DNA from 3 places in the Streptomyces lacaronensis genome. Region 1 is predicted to be linked to each of the others. Evidence: riboswitches for the same ligand, from Rfam matches in the RefSeq annotation. Region 1 holds a riboswitch; each other region holds the start of a gene.
What was found. A riboswitch is a leader RNA that binds a small molecule or an ion and turns the genes downstream of it on or off. The one in region 1 is predicted to bind cobalamin.
Positions count from the first base shown of each region.

Region 2: linked by a shared signal. The riboswitch ahead of ACMTAK_RS44290 (ABC transporter substrate-binding protein) and the one ahead of ACMTAK_RS37360 (cobalamin biosynthesis protein) in region 1 are both predicted to bind cobalamin.
Region 3: linked by a shared signal. The riboswitch ahead of ACMTAK_RS44075 (CbtB domain-containing protein) and the one ahead of ACMTAK_RS37360 (cobalamin biosynthesis protein) in region 1 are both predicted to bind cobalamin.

Region 1 covers NZ_JBLHDK010000003.1:8,672,732-8,677,928, reverse strand. The annotation lists gene ACMTAK_RS37375 (class II aldolase/adducin family protein) at 1-60, opposite strand, end outside; gene ACMTAK_RS37370 (inorganic phosphate transporter) at 412-1,668, shown strand; gene ACMTAK_RS37365 (hypothetical protein) at 1,682-1,930, shown strand; cobalamin riboswitch at 2,090-2,307, shown strand; gene ACMTAK_RS37360 (cobalamin biosynthesis protein) at 2,454-3,437, shown strand; gene ACMTAK_RS37355 (cobyric acid synthase) at 3,434-5,038, shown strand; gene ACMTAK_RS37350 (putative cobaltochelatase) at 5,097-5,197, shown strand, end outside.
Region 2 covers NZ_JBLHDK010000003.1:10,228,907-10,234,103, reverse strand. The annotation lists gene ACMTAK_RS44300 (ABC transporter ATP-binding protein) at 1-409, opposite strand, end outside; gene ACMTAK_RS44295 (FecCD family ABC transporter permease) at 436-1,449, opposite strand; gene ACMTAK_RS44290 (ABC transporter substrate-binding protein) at 1,506-2,546, opposite strand; cobalamin riboswitch at 2,607-2,820, opposite strand; gene ACMTAK_RS44285 (RNA polymerase sigma-70 factor) at 2,848-3,771, opposite strand; gene ACMTAK_RS44280 (carboxymuconolactone decarboxylase family protein) at 3,816-4,289, opposite strand; gene ACMTAK_RS44275 (DUF2165 domain-containing protein) at 4,698-5,197, shown strand, end outside.
Region 3 covers NZ_JBLHDK010000003.1:10,187,243-10,192,439, forward strand. The annotation lists gene ACMTAK_RS44065 (polysaccharide deacetylase family protein) at 1-800, opposite strand, end outside; gene ACMTAK_RS44070 (MurR/RpiR family transcriptional regulator) at 894-1,793, shown strand; cobalamin riboswitch at 1,862-1,995, shown strand; gene ACMTAK_RS44075 (CbtB domain-containing protein) at 2,052-2,273, shown strand; gene ACMTAK_RS44080 (CbtA family protein) at 2,295-3,056, shown strand; gene ACMTAK_RS44085 (TetR/AcrR family transcriptional regulator) at 3,178-3,828, opposite strand; gene ACMTAK_RS44090 (FAD-dependent monooxygenase) at 3,958-5,197, shown strand, end outside.

The sequences.
Region 1 (5,197 bases):
CTGCCGCAGGGGATGCGTCAGCCGCGGCTGCGGCTGCCGCGTGGATCGCGACTGGGTCACCTGCCCTCACCTCCGGGGCCCGATCCTTCCAGGCGGCCACCGGCCGCGCGGCGGCGGGACCGGAACGGGCACGGCGGGCGACTACGACCGTGCCTCGTGGGCACCCGACTCCGGGCGGTGAACGCAGAGGGGACGGCGGACGCCCGCGAGGCCGGTCCCGGGGCCTGCTCCGGCGGCCCTCGATCCCGGCTCAACTCCCATACGACATGGGAACGTAGGCTGGAATTCACCGGGCTTTAGCGACCCCGCAACCATGTCACCCTGACGCCCTGCTCAGTTCATCTCCCGTTCACCCTGTTTCCTTACGTTTCACCGTGCCACTAACGACCTTCGAACTGATTGACCGGGTGTATGGAACACATCACGCTTCTCATCGGGATCGTGATCGTCACGGCCTTGGTGTTCGACTTCACGAACGGCTTTCACGACACGGCTAACGCCATGGCCACCACCATCTCCACGGGAGCACTCGGGCCCAGGGTGGCGGTGGCGATGTCGGCCGTCCTCAATCTCGTCGGCGCGTTCCTGTCCGTGGAGGTGGCCAAGACCATCTCCGGTGGGATCATCGACGAGGGATCCGGTATCCAGCCAGAAGTGATCTTCGCGGGACTCGTCGGCGCGATCCTGTGGAACCTGGTGACGTGGCTCGCCGGACTCCCCTCCAGCTCCTCGCACGCCCTGTTCGGCGGTCTGATCGGCGCCACCGTGGTCTCCGTGGGCCTGGACGGGGTCAACGGCGACGCGATCGTCATGAAGGTCCTGATCCCCGCCGTCGCCGCGCCGATCGTGGCCGGCATCGCCACGCTGGCCGCCACCCGGCTGACCTACCGGCTCGGCCGCGACCGCTCCCCGGAGGACACCGCGAAGGGCTACCGCGCGGGGCAGATCGCCTCGGCCGCCCTGGTCTCCCTGGCCCACGGCACCAACGACGCCCAGAAGACGATGGGCGTGATCACCCTGGCGCTGGTCACCGGGAACGTGGTGGCGCCCGACTCCGACCCGCCGCTGTGGGTCATCGTCTCGGCGGGCCTGGCCATCGCGCTCGGCACCTACCTGGGCGGCTGGCGCATCATCCGCACCATGGGCAAGGGCATCACCGACATCCAGCCGCCGCAGGGCTTCGCCGCCCAGACCGGCGCCGCCACCGTCATCCTCGCCTCCTCCCACATCGGCTTCGCGCTCTCCACCACCCAGGTCTGCTCGGGCGCCGTGATGGGCGCGGGTGTCGGCCGTAAGGGCGCCGTGGTGCGCTGGTCGACCGCGGGCCGGATGGTGGTCGCCTGGGTGCTGACCCTGCCGGCCGCCGGTCTGGTGGCGGGCGCCGCCGCGCTCCTGGCCGACCAGGGGAACGCGGGAATCACGGCGGTGGCCGTGCTCGCCGTCCTGGCCTGCGGGGCGATCTGGATGCTGTCGCGCCGCAAGCCCGTGGACCACACCAACGTCAACGAGGTCGGCACCCAGGAGCCGGTGGGCGCCGTCACGGCCGCCCTGCGGTCCGTGGCCCCGCCGCCCGCCGGTGCGCCGAGCGCCGCCCCCGAGGACGGCACCTCGGAGAGCACGCCCGAGCAGTCCCCCACCCCCGCCGTCGCGAGCAGCACCACCCGCTAAGGAGCCAGGAAACATGAGCATCGACTGGGCGGCACTCGGTCAGGTCTTCGGCATCAGTCTCGCGGTGACGGTCGCCATGGTGGGCGTCTTCACCCTGGGCATCGTCGGCACCTCCCGTAAGGCGGCGCCGGAGCAGGGCCGCACGGCCGCCGTGCCCGGTGGCACGGTGGGCGCCTCCCCGCTCGCCCGCACCGGCGCGTACGCCTGCTTCGCGGTGTGCGCCGCGGTCGTGGTGTACGGCATCTACCTGATCGTCGCCTGATATCTGATCGTCGCCTGAGGACCCGCTTCCCCGAACGACCCACCGGCCGCCGGATGGTGGCGCTGACCAGCGCCGACCGTCCGGCGGCCGTCCTGTGAGGTGCGGTTGTCTGTGGGGCTCGGCACACTCGGGCGTCATGGGTCATATGCGAGTTGACGGCCATTCGCGGCCCATGGTGGACTTCCCGAGCCAAACGGCGGCAGGAGAGGAAGCCGGTGAGAATCCGGCGCGGTCCCGCCACTGTCACCGGGGAGCACCCTCCCATCGCCTGTATGGGGTCACGGCTCGTCCGTACGGTTCGTCGCGTACGCGGGGCTGGAAGACCGGGAGGGCCGCGGATCCGGGAGCCAGGAGACTCTCACCGCCGGTCACGTCGAACCAGGGCGCGGACCCTGAGTGAGGACATACCGCCATGCCCGGCATCGCCACGCCGCCAGCCCTCCCTGTCCGATTCGGCTCTTCCGGCCCCTCTGGCCCGTCTGGTTCCGCATCGCCGCGCCGAGGCGTGACGGCGGCCTGACGGATGCGTGCCGACCACGCCTCGTTCGCGTGCGGCGCGGCCCTCGGCTTCCTCGGCGACCTCGCCACGGGCGATCCGCGCCGCGGCCATCCGGTGGCCGCGTTCGGGCGCGCCGCCGCGGCCGCCGAGCGCCTGCTGTGGCGCGACCACCGGGGTTACGGGGCCCTGCACACCGCGTTGTGCGCGGGCGGCGCGGCCGCCGGTGCGGCGCTGCTGACCCGCGCTGTACGGGGCCTTGACGGCCGCCGTGGCGCGGAGGTCGCGCTGACCGCCGCCGCCACCTGGGCCGTGCTGGGCGGCACGAGCCTGGGCCGTGAGGCACGGGCCGTCGGCGGAGCGCTGGCCGCCGGGGACCTCGATGTCGCCCGGGAGCGGCTGCCGCATCTGTGCGGCCGCGATCCGCAGGCGCTGGACGGGCCGCAGATCGCCCGCGCGGTCGTCGAATCGGTCGCCGAGAACACCTCCGACGCGGTCGTGGGCGCGCTGATGTGGGGCGCCGTGGGCGGCGTGCCGGGGCTCATAGGTTTCCGCGCCGTCAACACCCTGGACGCCATGGTGGGCCACAAGTCGCCGCGCTACCGGCGGTTCGGCTGGTCGGCGGCCCGGCTGGACGATGTGGCCGGCTGGCCCGGTGCACGCCTTACGGCGGCCCTGGCGACCCTCGCGGGCCCCGATCCGCGCGGTGCGTGGCGCGCCTGGCGGCGCGACGGCCGACGCCATCCGAGCCCCAACGCGGGCCCCGTGGAGGCGTCCTTCGCGGGTGCGCTCGGCGTCCGGCTGGGCGGCACCCTCGCGTACGGCGGCCGGGTCGAACACCGGCCGGTGCTCAACTCCGGCGGGCGGCCGGTGGAGTCGGCCGACATCGAGCGGGCGATACGGCTGTCGCGGCGCGTCGGCGTCCTGGCGCTCGGGGTGTCCATGGCGGCCCGGCCGGTCCTGCGGGCGTTGACGAGGCGGCTCCGGGCCTTGGGAAGGGGCGGCGGATGAGCGGGATACGCGGTAAGGGCGGCACGGACGGTTCCGGGGCGCGCGGCGGGGGGCTGCTCGTCGCGGGCACGACCTCCGACGCGGGCAAAAGCGTGGTGACGGCCGGGATCTGCCGGTGGCTCGCCCGTAAGGGCGTCAGCGTGGCGCCCTTCAAGGCGCAGAACATGTCGCTCAACTCCTTCGTCACGCGGGAGGGGGCGGAGATCGGGCGGGCCCAGGCCATGCAGGCCGCCGCCGCGCGCGTCGAGCCGAGCGCGCTGATGAACCCGGTCCTGCTGAAGCCTGGCAGCGACCGCAGCAGCCAAGTGGTGCTGCTGGGCAGGCCGGTGGGCGAGCTGAGCGCGCGCGGGTACTTCGGCGGGCCCGGAGCCCCCTCGCCGGGCGAAAGGCTCTCCGCGGGGCGTGAGGCGCTGCTGGGGACCGTCACGGAGTGCCTGGAGGAGCTGCGGAGCGCCCATGACGCGGTGATCTGCGAGGGCGCGGGCAGCCCGGCCGAGATCAATCTGCGCCGCACCGACATCGTCAACATGGGGCTGGCGCGCGCCGCCGGGCTTCCGGTCGTGGTGGTCGGGGACATCGACCGCGGTGGCGTCTTCGCGTCCTTCTTCGGCACGACCGCGCTGCTGTCGGCGGCGGACCAACGGCATGTGGCCGCCTACTTGGTGAACAAGTTCCGCGGCGATGTGAGCCTCCTGGAGCCCGGTCTCGAGATGCTGCGCGACCTCACCGGGCGCCCGACCGTCGGGGTACTCCCGTTCGCCCACGGGCTGGGCATCGACGAGGAGGACGGGCTGCGGGTGTCGCTGCGCGGCGCGGTGCGGGAGAGCGTCGTGGCGCCCCCTTACGGCGCGGATGTCCTGCGGATAGCGGTGGCCGCCGTGCCGCTGATGTCCAACTTCACGGACGTGGACGCGCTGGCGGCGGAGCCGGGCGTGATCGTGCGGTTCGTGGACCGGCCCGAGGAGCTGGCCGACGCCGATCTGGTGGTGCTGCCGGGCACCCGGGGCACCGTAAGGGCGCTGGAGTGGCTGCGTGAGCGCGGGCTGGCCGACGCGATCGCCCGGCGGGCCGCCGAGGGCCGTCCGGTGCTGGGCGTCTGCGGCGGCTTCCAGGCGCTCGGGGAGCGCATCGAGGACGAGGTCGAGTCGAAGGCCGGAACGGTCGCCGGGCTCGGGCTGCTGCCGGTGCGGGTGCGGTTCGCGACCGAGAAGACCCTGGCCCGGCCGGTGGGCGAGGCGCTCGGCGAGCGGGTGGAGGGCTACGAGATCCACCACGGGGTCGCCGAGCTGCTGGACGGGGCCGAGGAGCCCTTCCTGGACGGCTGCCGGGTGGGCTCGGTGTGGGGCACGCACTGGCACGGCTCGCTGGAGAGCGACGGCTTCCGGCGGGCGTTTCTGCGGCGGGTGGCCGCCGCGGCGGGCCGGGCGTTCGTCCCCGCGCCGGACACCCGCTTCGGCGAGCTGCGCGAGGAGCAGCTCGACCGCCTCGGCGACCTGATCGAGGAGCACGCCGACACGGACGCGCTGCTGCGGCTCATCGAGGAGGGCGTCCCGGAGGGCCTGCCGTTCGTCCCTCCGGGGGTGCCAGGGGGGACGACATGACGAACCCCCGCCCCCACTCCCGACCGCTGTGTCCACGCACCCCAGGAGGTATCACCGAGTGACCACCACCTATCCCTTCAGCGCGATCGTCGGCATGGACGGCCTGCGGCTCGCCCTGCTTCTCAACGCCGTCTCCCCAGCCGTGGGCGGCGTCCTGGT
Region 2 (5,197 bases), 1.6 Mb from region 1:
CGCTGCGCTCCAGGGCCGCGTCGACGGCCCGGGTGTCCGCGGTGGAGGCCGACGCCCAGGCGCGCCGGTGCGGGATGCGGCCGAGGCCCACCACCTCGCGGACGGTCAGTTCGGTCTGGGTGTGGGCGTGCTGTTCGACGGTGGCGATACGGCGGGCCGTGGCACGGCGGCCGACTTGTGGCAGGGCACGGCCGTCCAGGGTGACCACTCCGGCGGAGGGCGCGAGGATCCCGGCGAGCAGCCGCAACAGGGTTGACTTCCCGGAGCCGTTGGGGCCGAGCAGGCCCACCGTCTCGCCGGGGCGCAGGGTGAGGGTGACGCCGTCGACGATCAGCCGGCCGTCGGTGCGGCGGCTGACGCGGTCCGCGCGGAGCCCGGACGCCGCTTCCGGAGTGGCGGCGGACTCCATGCCGGGGGTTTCCGCTGTGGAGTCGGTCATGTCTTCCTCCGGCCGCGGTAGAGCACGGCGACGAAGGCCGGTACGCCGATGAGGGACGTCACCACGCCCACCGGGACCTCCTGGGGGTCGATGACGGTGCGGGCGGCGGTGTCCACCCACACCAGGAAGACGGCCCCGGCCAGTGCGGTGACCGGCAGCAGACGGGCGTGGCCGGAGCCGGTGAGGGCGCGGGTGGCATGCGGGAGGACCAGGCCGACGAAGCCGATGGCCCCGGCGGAGCTGACCAGGGTCGCGGTGAGCAGCGCGGTCGCGCACAGCAGGACGAGCCGGGTACGGGCCACCCGGACACCGAGCGCCGCCGCGGCCTCCTCCCCGAAGGCGAACGCGTCCAGGGTGCGGGCGTGGCCGAGACAGACCACGAGGACGGCGGCCAGGACGCCGGCACACAGCAGTACATCGCCCCATCCGGCGCCGGTGAGCGAGCCGAGGAGCCAGAACAGCACGGCCCGGGTGGTGTCGGCGTCCGCGGAGGTGAGGACGATGAACGAGGTCAGCGCGGAGAACAGCTGCATGGCGGCCACTCCGGACAGCACCACGCGGTCGGTGCTGCCGCCGAGGCTGTGGCTGAGTACCAGCACCAGGCCGAACGACAGCAACGCACCGGTGAACGCGCCCGCCGACAGGGACACGGCCCCGCCGCCCACGCCGAGCACGACCACGGTGACGGCGCCCGTGGAGGCACCCGAGGACACCCCGAGCACGAAGGGATCGGCCAGTGGATTGCGCAGCAGGGACTGCATCACGGCCCCGCAGAGGGCCAGACCCGCCCCGCACACCGCGGCGAGCAGTGTGCGCGGCATGCGCAGGTTCCACACGATGCCATCCCGAAGCGGCGGCAAGGTGCTCTCCCCCAGGCCCAGATGGGCGGTGACCGCCGCCCATACGTCGGCGGTGGAGATGTCGGCCGGGCCGGTGGTCACGGCGAACGCGACCGACGCGAGCAGCGCGGCCGGCCCGCCCGCGACCAGCAGCAGGAGGCGGGTGCTCAGGAGGCGGGTGCTCAGGAGGCGGGTACCCGCGCGGCGGGTGCTCACCTTTCGAGTACTCACTTGGCGAGCCCGAAGTCGCGCAGCCCGGCGGCGACCTGCTCCACCCCTTCGACCGTACGGAGGGACGGGTTCATGGCCTGCCCGCTCAGCAGGATGTACCGCTTCTTCCGCACGGCGGTGAGATCGCGGGTGGCGGCGTTGGTCTCGAGGAAGCGCGTCTTGGCCCTGGCGGTCTCCGCGGTCTGCTGCCTGCGCGTGAGGTCGCCGAGGACGATGACGTCCGGGTCGCGGTCGGCCACGGTCTCCCAGTTGATCTGCGGCCACTCGTCGTGGGTGTCGGAGAAGGCGTTCTCCGCCCCGACGGCCCGGGTGATGGCACCCGGCGCGCCACAGCAGCCGGCGAGGTACGGCGACTGGGAGTTGGCGAACCAGTACATGAGGGAGACACCGGAGGCGTCCACTCCCTCCGTGGCCCTGCGGACGCGCTCCTTCAGCCGCGCGACGAGCCTCTCACCGCGCTCGTCGACACCGAACGCGTGGGCAAGGTCGCTTATTTCGCCGTACACCGCATCAAGCGTGAGGGGCTTGCCGCGGGAGCCGTCGCCACCGCTGTCGGCGTCCCTGCCCGCCGCGCAGTCGGACGGCGAGACATACGTGGGCACGCCCAGCTTCTCGAACTGCTCGCGGGTGGCCACGCCGCCCTTGCCGAGGGTGGAGACGAACGAGGCGGTGACGAAGTCGGGTTCGGCGTCCAGGGACTTCTCGAAGGACGGCGCGTTGTCGGCCAGACGGGGCACCGTGGCATTGGCCTTCTCCAGGCCCTTCATCACCGGGTCGGTCCAGGTGGCGGTGGCTGCCATGCGGTCGGCGAGGCCGAGCGAGAGCAGGATCTCCGTGCTGCCCTGGTTGAGCGACAGGGCCCGCTTCGGGGCGGACTTCAAGGTGACCTTGTGGCCGCAGTTGTCGATCGTGCGCGGATAGCCCGCACCGGCGGGCCTTCCGGCGCCGGCGTCGTCATGGCCGGAGCCACCGCACGCGGTGAGCAGAAGAGCGGGGGCGAGCAGGAACGCCGCGGTACGGCGGGCGGAGCGGAGCACGGGCAGCCTCGGTGGTCGGGGCTCGTACGCGGAGCCTGGCCTACGGACGTCCTCCGCACACCGGGCGCGGAGGTGCCAGCAGGTCTTCGGACTCGGGCTCGTCCGGACGGGGCCCCTTCCCGGTGCTCGTTCGCGACGGCCCCACGGCCGCCGCGGACTCCTCCCAGTGGTGTCACATGCCCCGCCCGTCCCCCTCACCGCTGCGCGTCAGTTCCGGATTCGCACCGGATTCCCTGGCCTCGGATGTGGCACGACTGGCTCCCCGAGACTACCAAGAGCGTCGAGCCGCCACGTCCCACGGTCAGTTCGGCCGCCGACGGGCCCGCTTCACCTCTCGGTCCACGGCCCAGGCGTCGCCGACCGGCCCGAGGTGGCCGAGCTTGTCGGGGTTGACCACCGTGCGGATGGTCTGGATCTGCCCGTCGAGCACATCGAGGGCCAGGGTGTGGAGCACCTTGCCGTCCCGGTCGCGGACGATCGCGCCGGGCTGGCCGTTGACCTCGTGCGGCTCCAACGACACATCGATCCGCAGCAGCCAGGGGAAGACACCGCCCAGCAACCGCGCCACGTTCTCCGCGCCCATGACGGCCCTGGCCAGCTGCGGGGCCTTGCCGCCACCGTCCCCGACCAGCCGCACATCGGCGGCCAGCAGCTTCCGCAGCCCGCCCACGTCGCCGTCCTTCAGCGCGTCGAAGAACCGGGTGGCCAGCTCCTGCCGCTCCTGCCGGTCCGCCGCGAACCGGGGCCGTCCGGCCCGCATGTGGCGCCGCGCCCGCACCAGCAGCTGCCGGCATGCCGTCTCCGACCGTTCCACCGCCGTGGCGATCTCGTCGAATCCGAAGCCGAACACCTCCCGCAGTACGAACACCGCCCGCTCCAGCGGGCTGAGCCGCTCCAGGAGCAGCAGCGCCGCCATCGACACCGAGTCGGCCAGCTCCACCGCCCGGGCCGGATCCTGGTACGGGTCGCTGAGCAGCGGCTCGGGGAACCACGGGCCCACGTATTCCTCCCGTCGCACCCGCGCGGAGCGCAGCACGTCGATCGAGACGCGGGTCACCGTGGCCGACAGATATGCCTTGGTGGACGTGGGCCGGGTGGCCGAGCCGTCGAAGCGCAGCCATGTGTCCTGCACCGCGTCCTCGGCCTCGCTCACACTGCCCAGGATCCGGTAGGCGATCGAGAACAGCAGTGGCCGCAGCTCCTCGAACTCCTCGACCTCGCTCACGCCGATTCCCCCCCTCAACGACCGGCCGGCCGGACTGGCACCGATCAATGGAACTGCCCGACCCGGTAGTCGCCCGCCGGCTGCTGGGTGATGACATTCAACCGGTTCGCCATATTCATGAAGGAGACCAGGATCACCAGGGCGGTGAGCTGCTCCGCGTCGTAGTGCTTGGCGGCGTTCGCCCACACCTCGTCGCCGACGCCACCGGCCGCGTCCGCGACCCGGGTCCCCTCTTCCGCCAGCTCCAGCGCGGCACGCTCGGCGTCGGTGAAGACAGTGGCCTCCCGCCACGCCGCCACCAGGTTGAGCCGCACGGCGGTCTCACCGGCCGCGGCGGCCTCCTTGGTGTGCATGTCGAGGCAGACGGCGCAGCCGTTGATCTGGCTCACGCGCAGCGCCACCAGCTCCTGCGTGGCGGGCGGCAGCGGCGAGTCCTTGACCGCCTTGCCCGCCGCCATGACGGGCTTGAGGACCTTGCCCGCGGTGGGGCTGGCGGAGTAGTTCAGTCGCGCGTCCATGGTGTGCTCCTCCGTGGTTGTCAGTGGCTACACCCCCGAGACGAGGCAGCCCGGTCCCCTGTGACATGGACGGATGTGACCTGCGTCTCCCCGCCACCGGGCCCGCTGAGCCGAACGGGTGACTTCTCTCGCTTTCCTTGTCACCGCCCTGCGATTTTGCGTTGCTGGGGTTCGGGGCGTGGCGGTCCCGCCGTCCGGCGAGATCGCCACCCCCGACCTCACAGCGTCCTCGCCTCGCTGACCTTCACCGGCTGACGCTCCGGCAAAGACCACGTCGCGCCCTCCGGGACCTCCGCCCGGAGGGCACAACAGCGCATCACCTACGGCGTCCATGACCGCTGTGATCCAGACAGTTGTACGCTACGGCTCGGTCCGATCAACCGAATACAACGGGGAGACAGAGTCATCGTGAGCGAGCGCACCGGCAGAATACGTTCCCCTCGTACCTACTCCGCCGTATCGGGGGTGCTCACCGGGACGATCGCCCTCTACATCGCGCTTGTCGCCCTCGGCAACATCACCGACTTCGACTCCAATCAGCAATTCGTCCGCCATGTCCTGGCGATGGACACCACGTTCAAGGACGACGACCTGATGTGGCGGGCCATCAAGTCCACCGCGCTCCAGGACACCGCCTACGTCGCCATCATCGTCTGGGAGAGCGTCGCCGCCCTGGTCCTCCTCGCCGCGACGGCCATGTGGGGCGTGGGACTGCGCGGAGGCAGCGTCCGCCGCGCCCGCCAGGCCAGCACCGTGGGGCTGTTGATGCTGATGCTGCTGTTCGGCGCCGGGTTCATCGCCATCGGTGGCGAGTGGTTCGCCATGTGGCAGTCCAAGCAGTGGAACGGGCTGGAGGCCGCCACCCGCGTCTTCCTGATCTCCGGGATCGTGCTGCTGCTCATTCATCT
Region 3 (5,197 bases), 1.5 Mb from region 1:
CGCAGCAGCAGCGCCCGGCTCGGCTTGCCCATGACTTCCGGGTGCATCATCACGACGTAGCAGAGCCCGTAGCGGTAGTAGCCGTCGAACTCCCGCCGCCAGTTGTCCAGGGTGAGTTCGGTGCCGGCGATCCGGTCCTGGCTGCGCGGCTCCGCCGGGACGTCGTTGTAGGCGAACTGGGGGAAGTCGTCCAGCTCCCACTGCGCGGGGATCTCGATGAGGTCGGTGTCGCGCCCGTCGATCCGCCAGCGGTACGGGCGGTCGTCGCCGCGCATGGAGCTGGAGTAGGAGAAGCCGAGATCGCGCAGCAGCTGGGGGCTGTCGGCGCGGAAGTCACCGGAGGGGGTGCGGAACCCCACGGCCGTGGTGCCGGCCACCCGCTGGAAGATCTCCTGGCTGCGCTCGATGAGCGCGCGCTGCTCGGCGATGGACTTGGAGTAGTACAGCTCGTGCATATAGCCGTGATGGCCCAGCTCATGGCCGTGGTCCGCGATGGTCTTCAGCAGGTCGGGCCAGCTCTCGCCGGTCCAGCCGGGGACGAAGAAGGTGGCGGGGACGGGGAAGTCCGCCAGCAGGTCGAGAATCCGGGGGGTGCCCCGGTGCGGGCCGTAGGCGCCGAGCGAGAACAGCCGTGGCGAGCGCCAGATGTCGGGGGCGTGGCCGAGGTTGGCCAGCAGCGCCGGGCCGTCCACGTCGAAGCTCAGCATCACGGCGCAGCGGGCGCCGCCCGGCCACTGGGGGCGGTCGACCGCCCCAGGCCGGGGGCGGTAGCCGGGCGTCGGGGTGGCGGAAGTGGTCATGGAAGGCTCCGTAGTATCTGCTACGAACTTGTCGTGAATGCGACGCGAGGAAAGTAGGATGCGCTACGGACGCACGTCAAGAGAGGGCAACCCATGGAAATGGCGGAGATCCCGGAGGGTGCGCCGCTCCAGCAGCGGGTGGCGGCCGCCTGGCCGCGGCTCGCTCCCGCCGAGCAGAAGGTCGCGGCGTTCCTCAGAGAGCATCCGCAGGAGGTGGGCTTCTCCTCCGCCAGCGAACTCGGCGCGCTCACCGGCACCAGTGACGCCACGGTGGTCCGTACCGCCAAGGCCCTCGGCTACAGCGGCTTCACCGGTCTCAAGCACGCCGTGGCCCGGTCACTCGCCACCTTGATGCGGCCCTCCGCGCGACTGCGCAGCCGCGTCGAGCACATGGCCGGATCCACCGAGGAACTGCTGGACCGGGTCTTCGAGGACGCCGCCGAGGTCATCCACGAGACCCGGCGCAGTCTGCGCGCCGACGCCTTCGCCGCGGCCGTGGAGCGGCTGCTGCCCGCCAAGGAGGTCATGACCTTCGGCGCCGGCCCGTCCGGCATCATCGCCGAGTACCTCGCGCTGAGGCTCAACCGGCTGGGGCTCAAGGCCCGTCACACCGCGGACATGGGCTTCAGGCTGCCGGACGCGCTGGTGCCGCTCTCGGCGGACGACGTCGTGGTGATCTTCGCCCCGGCCCGGCTCTTCAAGGAGATCGAGGTCATCATCGACCACGCCGAGGAGGTGGGCGCCCCGGTCGTCCTGATCACCGACGCCCTCGGCCCGGCGCTCGGCGACCGCGTGGCCGTCACCCTCCTCGCCACCCTCTCCGCCTCCGGGGCCACCCGCGAGACGCTCGGCTCGCTGGCCGTGGTCGATGCCCTGGCCCTGGCCGTGGCCTCCCAGTTGGGCGAGCGCGCGATGGAGACCTCCGAGCTGCTGACCCGCCTCCGGGGCCGCTTCCTGCCGCCCAACAGCCCCCATTACGGCCGCGACGAGTGATGCGTGTGTGTCCTGCCGGGGCCGGCGGCCTGGTACCAGAGAGGCGTCTCACCGGGTGGCCGGTCTTGGCCAGGCATCCGACACGCGGTACCGTCGGTGCGATATCGACGATGGTCTGACGGAAGCCGGTGGGAATCCGGCACGGTCGCGCCACTGTGAACGGACGTATCCGAAGGGGACGTTCCGTGAGTCAGACCCGCAGCCATCGTCTTGTGCACCACCGAGATGGGACGCGAACTCCCTTAGGAGGCCACTGTCATGGCGCAGCATGTCGCGCAGCCGACAGCCACCACTCCCGCCCTCCCCACCACGCTGCCGCTGAAGGCGATAGCTCCCTGGGCCGTCTTCTTCGGCATCCTGATGCTGGTCCTGCTGTACTTCGTCGGCGCCGAGCAGGGCGCCACCGCGGTCGTCTCCGGCTCGGGTGTCCACGAGTGGGTGCATGACGCCCGCCATCTGCTCGGCTTCCCCTGCCACTGACGCGAGGGACGCCGCACCCCCATGAACTCCGCAACAGTGAGAAACCTGCTGGTGCGGGGCATGCTCGCCGGTCTTGGCGCCGGTGTGCTCGCCCTGATCGCCGCTTATTTCCTCGGTGAGCCGAACGTCGACCGCGCGATCGGCTTCGAGGAGGCCCACGCCCCCGCGCATGAGCACGAGGTCGAGATCGTCTCCCGTAGTCTGCAGTCCACCGCGGGCCTGGCCACCGGTGTGCTCATCTACGGGATCGCGTTCGGCGGCATCGCCGCCCTCGCCTACTGCGTCGCCCTCGGCCGCGTCGGCCGCTTCAGCCCGCGGGCCACCGCGCTGCTGCTGTCCGGCTGCGCGCTGCTCGCGGTCTATGTCGTGCCGTTCCTGAAGTACCCGGCCAGCCCGCCCGCCGTCGGCAACGGCGACACCATCGGCAAGCGGACGACGCTGTACTTCCTGATGATGGTGCTCAGCGTGCTCCTGGCGATCGCCGCCACCATCCTCGGCAAGCGGCTCGCCCCGAAGCTGGGCACCTGGTACGCCACCGTCGCCGCGGTGGCCGCCTTCGCTGTCGTCATCGGGCTGGCGTTCGCCTTCCTGCCCGTCATCAACGAGGTCCCGGCGGACTTCCCGGCCACCGTCCTGTGGCGGTTCCGGCTGTCCGCCCTCGCCATGCAGCTGATCCTCTGGGGTGGCTTCGGCCTCCTCTTCGGCGAACTCGCCGAGCGGATGCTGAACCCCAAGCCCGGGAAGGCCGAGGAGAGCCGGGCGATGGCGGCCGCCCCGAACTGACCACACCGAGACGCACGAGGGCCCGCGGAGAAATCCGGGGCCCTCTCGCGTTGTGAGGCCACCCGACGGCCTGAGCTGAGAGCCTGGCGCCCCGGAGGCACCCGTGCGGGGCGGCCCGGAGTCACTTCCGCGGGGGCAGGTGCCGCAGTCCGTTCTCCAGCAGCGCGAACGCGTGCTCCGCGTCGGCCACCGCACCCGGGTAGCGCTCGTCGGCCGGCTCCCCGTACGTCACGCGTGCGGTGTTGTCCTGTGCCAGCGACCACTGGACCGCGACGATTTGGACGGCGGCCAGCCGCGCGGTGAGTTCCGGGGTGTCCGCCGTCTCCCGCAGGGCTTCCGCGAGCGCGCGTTCGGCACCTGCCTTGAACCGCTCCATCCGGGCCACCAGCGAGGGTGTGTCGAGGATCATCCGGGTGAGCTCGAGGATCTGGGGATGGTCGTTGAGCCCGGTGATCGGGTCCCGTTCGCGCAGGCCCTTGAAGAAGTGCTCGCGCAGTGCGGTCAGCGGGGTGGTGCGGGGCGGGCGGGCCCGTACGACGCGGGCACTTTCGGTCTCGTGGTCGGCGAGGCGGTGCACCACGAGGTCCTCCTTCGCCGGGAAGTAGGCGAAGAGCGTGCGCTTGGACACCTCGGCCGCCTCGGCCACCTGGGCCACCGAGACCTGGTTGAAGCCGTGTTCGAGGAAGAGCGTGATCGCCGCCTCGGAGATCGCCGCGTGGGTCCGCTGCTTCTTCCGCTCCCGTAGCCCTGGCTTGCCGTCCACGACGACCACCGTAGCAGAGCAGTTGCCCTCAGGAGATTTCTGCACCTGGTATACATGTAGTCCGAGGCGAGAAATCGAGGAGGGGTGACCGTGCCGACGGAGAAGACGGAGAAGACGGAGATGGCGGGGACGATGGAGATGGCAGAGGGCGCGACCGACGTCGTCATCGCGGGCGCCGGCCCCACCGGGCTGATGCTGGCGTACGAGCTGGCGCTGGCCGGGGCCGAGACCCTGGTGCTGGAGAAGCTGGACCAGCGCATCGAGCAGGTGAAGGGCGGTGCCATCCAGCCCCGTACGGCCGAACTGCTGGAGTCGCGCGGGCTGTTGGAGCCGATGCTGCGGCGGGCCACCCCGCGTGGCCCGGTGGGCGGGAACTTCGCGCTGCTGCCCGTGCCCTTGGACTGCACCCCCTGGCAGACCAGGCACAACGGCGTGATCGGCATCCCTCAGTGGAAGATCGAGGAGGTGCTCGAGGAGCGGGCGATCGCCGCGGGCGCGCGGGTTCTGCGCTCCGCCGCCGTCTCGAAGGTCGAGTCGGACGAGGACGGCGTGGTCGTGACGGCGGACGGCCTGGAGGTGCGGGCGCGCTATCTGGTGGCGTGCGACGGTGGCCACAGCACGGTGCGCAAACTGCTTGAGCTGCCGTTTCCCGGGCGGGCCGGGACCCATCAGGCGGTGCTGACCGACATCCGGCTGACCGCGGTGTCCTCGCTGGTGCCGAAGCGGATGGGGCACATCAGCACCCTGACCCGTCAGGTGGGCGACTACTGGGCCATGCTGGTCCCGGTCGACGGTGACCTCTACCGCTTCACCTTCGGGCGCGCGGACCAGATGGACACCGCCCGCGACGCCCCCGTCACCCACGAGGAGATCGCCACCGCCCTGCGGGAGGTGTACGGCGAGGAGACCACCCTCGGGGCCGTGGACAACTCCTCGCGCTTCAGCGATGCGACACGCCAGTTGGAGCAGTACCGCGTGGGCCGCGTACTGTTCGCGGGCGACGCCGCCCACATCCATGCGCCGCTGGGCGGCCAGGGGCTCAACCTCGGCATACAGGACGCGATCAACCTGGGCTGGAAACTGGCCGCGGTCATCCAGGACCGGGCGCCGAGCGGCCTCCTGGACAGCTACCACACCGAACGGCACCCGGCCGCGGCCCGGGTCCTGCATCACACTTCGGCACAGCGCGTCCTGGCAAACACCGACCCGAGCGAGGACGTGGCCGCCCTGCGCGACATCTTCATCGACCTGCTGCGCCTGCCCGATGCCAACCGCCATCTCGCGGGGTTGATGTCCGGGCTCTCGCTGCGCTACGAACTGCCCGGCGAACATCCCCTCACCGGGCAGCGGGTGCCGGACGCCGACCTGGTCACCGAGG